2 regions of the Glutamicibacter sp. JL.03c genome follow, and region 2 is predicted to be linked to the other one. Evidence: riboswitches for the same ligand, from Rfam matches in the RefSeq annotation. Region 2 holds a riboswitch; the other holds the start of a gene.
The links. A riboswitch is a leader RNA that binds a small molecule or an ion and turns the genes downstream of it on or off. The one in region 2 is predicted to bind S-adenosylmethionine.
Positions count from the first base shown of each region.

Region 1 (2,352 bases), 410 kb from region 2:
AGGCTAATACGTTTGCGTCCTCAGCAAGCTGCGGATAGGCCTTAAGCGCGGAAAGAAACGTTTCAGACCAGGCATCTTGTGCACGGTGTTCATCTAGCAGAGCACGGCAAATCCGCAATACGTTCAGCCCATAATCCTGGACTATCCGCTCAAACGGTACTTGCATGGCTCTCCTGAAGATTGGCGCCGCAACGGGCTTTCACCATGTAAACGTAGTGCACAGCAAAAGTGTGAGGTTCCAGGGAAGAAAAATTTTCAGCGCCTAGCAGCTGACCAAATCGAGTTCTTCAGCCAATTCGTTGAGGCGCTGGATATTGATCTGGATGATCTCGCCGTTCTCCACGCCTCGTGGCAGCTTGGTTCCAGCCAGTGCATCACGGATGGCGCGCATGGTTGCGCCATGGCTCACCACGGCCACCTTCTTCCCGGCATGTTCCACCGACAGGTCAATCAAAGCGGGAACCGCCCGGCGCAGGATATCGTCGATGGGTTCCAGCTGGGACTGCAACGACGCTGATTCCTCGTCGGAGACCTCGGCCATGATCCGGCCTTCCAATGGCCCGAAACCGCGCTCGATCAGTTCCGGGACCGGCTGGCCGGTTCCTGCGCTTAATTCCTCGGCAATCAATGCAGCGGTTTCCCGGGCACGGCCCAGAGGCGAAGCGAGGATCAAGGAGAACCCCTGGCCTTCCAATTCGCGGCCGACACCGCGGGCTTGCTCGCGTCCGGTGTCATTCAGTGGAATGTCGGTACGCCCTTGGAGGCGGCCGGCCAGATTCCAATCGGTCAGTCCATGTCTGATCAACACCAGCGCAGTTTCCATGAGTCCAGCGTACCGGCGAGCATGCATATCGAAGAATCTCCGATATTACGTCCAATACGCAACGTTAAGACTCATAGTTAGGTCACGAACGGTCATGTTGCGAAGATTGTTACACCATCCCGAGCGGCTGAGAGATCTGGTTCGATGAAGCCGCAGCAACCTGCCACATCCGGTGGTTACGGTGCTACCGCCAGAAACGATGCAGCCGCTTTTCCTGTTTAAGCAAAACAGGAAGCGACATTGATTCCGGGATTCCTGCCTCGATCGCGCCACCGCCTGGCGGTGAATCGCGAAAACCCAATCGACAAGGAGTCGTAAGCCATCATGGCAGATCATCAGTTTGGATTCCGCACCCGCGCATTGCACGCCGGTGGCACCCCCGATGCCGAGCACGGCGCCCGCGCAGTGCCCATCTATCAGAGCACCTCATTCGTCTTCAAAGATGCCGATGATGCAGCCAACCTTTTCGCATTGCAGAAATACGGCAACATCTACTCGCGCATCGGCAACCCGACCGTCGCCGCTTTCGAAGAGCGCATGGCTTCCCTGGAAGGCGGCATCGGCGCAGTAGCCACCGGTTCCGGCATGGCCGCCGAGTTCGTCACCTTCGCCGCCCTTGCCCAGGCCGGGGACCACATCGTGGCCTCCTCCAAGCTCTATGGCGGAACCATCACCCAGCTGGACGTTTCGCTGCGCCGCTTCGGCATCAACACGACCTTCATCGACTCCAATGATCCAGCCGACTTCGAGGCCGCCATCCAGGAGAACACCAAGGCCGTCTACACCGAAGTGGTAGCCAATCCTTCGGGCGATATCGCCGACCTCATAGGCCTGGCCGAGGTGGCGCACCGCCACCTGATCCCGCTGGTTGTCGACTCCACGCTCACTCCCCCATACATCTTGCGCCCGATTGAGCACGGTGCCGATATCGTGATCCACTCGGCAACCAAGTTCATCGGCGGCCACGGCACGACCCTGGGCGGCGTGGTGGTGGAGTCCGGCAAGTTCAATTGGGGCAATGGCAAGTTCCCTGCCATGACAGAACCGGTGGCCAGCTACGGCAATGTCTCCTGGTGGGCCAACTTCGGCGAGTACGGCTTCCTGACCAAGCTGCGCAGCGAACAGCTGCGCGACTTCGGCCCGGCGCTCCCCGCCCAGTCGGCGTTCCAGCTGCTCCAGGGTCTGGAAACCCTGCCGCAGCGCATGGACAACCATCTGGCCAATGCCAAGCAGGTTGCCGCATGGCTCGCAGCAGACCCGCGCGTCACCTATGTGAACTACGCGGGCCTGGAATCGCACCCGCAGCATGCCCACGCCCAGGAACTGCTGCCGATGGGTGTCGGCTCGGTCTTCAGCTTCGGCGTGAAGGGCGGACGCGACGCCGGCTCCAAGTTCATCGAAGCCTTGCAGCTGGCCAGCCACCTGGCGAACATCGGCGATGCCCGCACCTTGGTGCTGCACCCCGCTTCCACCACCCACCAGCAGCTGAGCGCCGGCCAGCTGGTTGCCGCCGGCGTTCCTGAAGACCT
Region 1 is NZ_CP107575.1:320,834-323,185, reverse strand. Features, by position in the region: gene OF385_RS01530 (RNA polymerase sigma factor) at 1-166, opposite strand, end outside; gene OF385_RS01525 (histidine phosphatase family protein) at 263-823, opposite strand; SAM riboswitch class I at 935-1,029, shown strand; gene OF385_RS01520 (O-acetylhomoserine aminocarboxypropyltransferase/cysteine synthase family protein) at 1,148-2,352, shown strand, end outside.
Region 1: it holds a riboswitch for S-adenosylmethionine, as region 2 does, so the genes downstream of both, OF385_RS01520 (O-acetylhomoserine aminocarboxypropyltransferase/cysteine synthase family protein) here and OF385_RS03395 (O-acetylhomoserine aminocarboxypropyltransferase/cysteine synthase family protein) in region 2, are expected to answer to the same signal.

Region 2 (2,352 bases):
GGCCTGGGTGTTGAAGCCAGTCATCTCATGCTCCTTGGGTTTGCGGGGCCAGGGCCTGGTCCAATGCCAGATCCAGGGCCTGGGTGAGATCTGCGAGCAGGTCGGCCGGGTCTTCCAGGCCAACCGAGAGGCGCAGGGTTGAAGTGTTCAGGCCGGCGTCGGCCAGCTGGGAAGCCGAGAGTCGGCAGTGCGTCATGGTCGCCGGGTGCGAAATCATGGTGCGGGTATCCCCCACATTGGCGGCCAGCGAGATCAGCTTGAGCCCATCGATCACCGGGGAAACCAACGTAGGGTGCGCCAGTTCGATGGCCACCACGCAGCCGGTGCCCTTGGGTGTGATCTTGGCGGCCAGCTCGTGGCTCGGGTGGGTGGGCAGCGACGGGTGGTGGATGGCCGCGATGCCCGGGTGAGCAGAGAGCTTCTCGATCAGGGTGGTGACGCTGCGCTGCACGTGGGCGGCGCGTACCGGCAGGGTTTCGATGCCGGCCAGGATGCCCTGGGCGCTGGCCGGGGCCAGGGTTGGACCCAGATCGTGCAGGAATTTGGAGCGGACCAGCATCGCGTAGGCAGCCGACCCGTGGCGTTCAAACAGCGAAGTATTGTTCAGTCGCACTCGTGGGGCTGCGATTTGCGGCCAGCGCGCGGTGTCGGAGAAGTCGAACTTCCCCGAATCCACAACGATCCCGCCCAAAACCGAGCCGTGTCCGGCCAGGCCCTTGGTGGCCGAGTGGACCACGATGTCGGCTCCGAAGTCCAGCGGGCGTACGTTCAGCGGGGTGGCCAGGGTGTTATCCACGACCACCGGGATGTTGTGTTCGTGGGCGATGGCCGAGATGGCGGGAAGATCGGCCACTGTGCACAGCGGGTTGGAGACCGATTCCAAGAAAAATGCGCGGGTGTCTTCCTCGATGGCCTGTGCCCAAGCCAAAGGATCGGCCTGATCCACAAAGCTGATGCGGATGCCAAAGTCGGCGAAGGTGTCGGTGAACAGATCCACGGTGCCGCCGTAGAGCGAGGAGGAAGCCACGATGTGCTTAGGTCCCTGGGTCAGCGCCAGCAAAGACAACGCAACCGCGGACTGGCCGGTGGCGGTGGCTACCGCGTGGGCTCCACCTTCCAGTGCTGCCACGCGCTGTTCGAGGATCGAGACGGTGGGGTTGCCGGTGCGTGAGTAGGTAAAGCCGGCCTGGCGCAGCGCGAACTTTTCGATCGCTTCGGCGTGCGACTGGAATTGGTAGGCTGCGGAATTGTGCAGTGGCGGCAGCATTGGGCGGAAGTCTCCGCTGGGGCGGTATCCTGCGTGGACCGCATCGGTTCCTTGGCTCATGGCTCCTCCTCGATTCTCTGCGAGGGAGTGCACCGATTGGCGTCGTGTGGCAACACGAAGCACAGCGCGAAAGCGCGTTCGGAACTGCTCCATCGTTCCTGGCATTAGCACCTTTCGGTTTCCCGATGGTTGCTGCGACGTCAACGAGCCAGATCTCTTAGTCGCTCTTGATGGTTTGTTGTTCTTCCATGGTTGGGCATGGCTCCCAAAGCGTGCAAGCGCTATCGGGCGGTTGGCTTCATACAAGGCCACCACGCTTCATATGTCGCCAAGTTGTCATGATGACGCGGTGGCTGGCGCCACTTTATGACGCGGTGAATTGAACAGGACCTGCGTGATTTCAAGGTTTTTGCCGAAGTTTATGACGATGGAGAGGTGCTCGATGACCGGGAGTTACGCCGTGGGCGGCTCAGCCGAGCACTTCCACCCCGAAGCTGGCCACCACGGCGCGGACTTCTTGCAGGTAGCGCTGGGCCTGGTCGGTGAGCGGGATCGCGGCGTGGTCGATCCAGCCGATCTCGATGCTCTCTTCGATCGCCAGCGGGATGGCAACGATGGAGGGATCAAGCTCGTCGCTGATGATGCCGGTGGAAATCGTGTACCCGCCCAGGCCGATCATGAGGTTGAAGATGGTGGCGCGGTCCGAAACCTGGATTTCGCGTTGGCTGGAGCGCGTGGAGAGCACTTCCTCGGCGAAGTAGAAGGAATTGTTCGCGCCCTGGTCGAAGGTCAGCCGCGGCAGGTCTTCGAGGTCTTCGAGTGTGACCTGGTCCCGGGTAGCCAGCGGGTTGCTGCGCGAGATGAAGATGTGCGGATCAGCCAGGAACAGCGGGTGGAAGACCAGCCGGGATTCGCGCAGCAGCTTGTCGATGACCTTCCGGTTGAAGTCGTTGCGGTACAGGATCCCGATGTCGCTGCGCAGGGTGCGCACGTCCTCGATGATTTCCTCGGTGCGCGTCTCGCGGAGCGAAAACTGGTACTCCTCGGCCCCGCTGGCCTGGACCATCCGGACAAAGGCATCCACG
Region 2 is NZ_CP107575.1:733,191-735,542, reverse strand. Features, by position in the region: gene OF385_RS03400 (cystathionine gamma-synthase) at 1-24, opposite strand, end outside; gene OF385_RS03395 (O-acetylhomoserine aminocarboxypropyltransferase/cysteine synthase family protein) at 26-1,327, opposite strand; SAM riboswitch class I at 1,414-1,504, opposite strand; gene OF385_RS03390 (LysR family transcriptional regulator) at 1,737-2,352, opposite strand, start outside.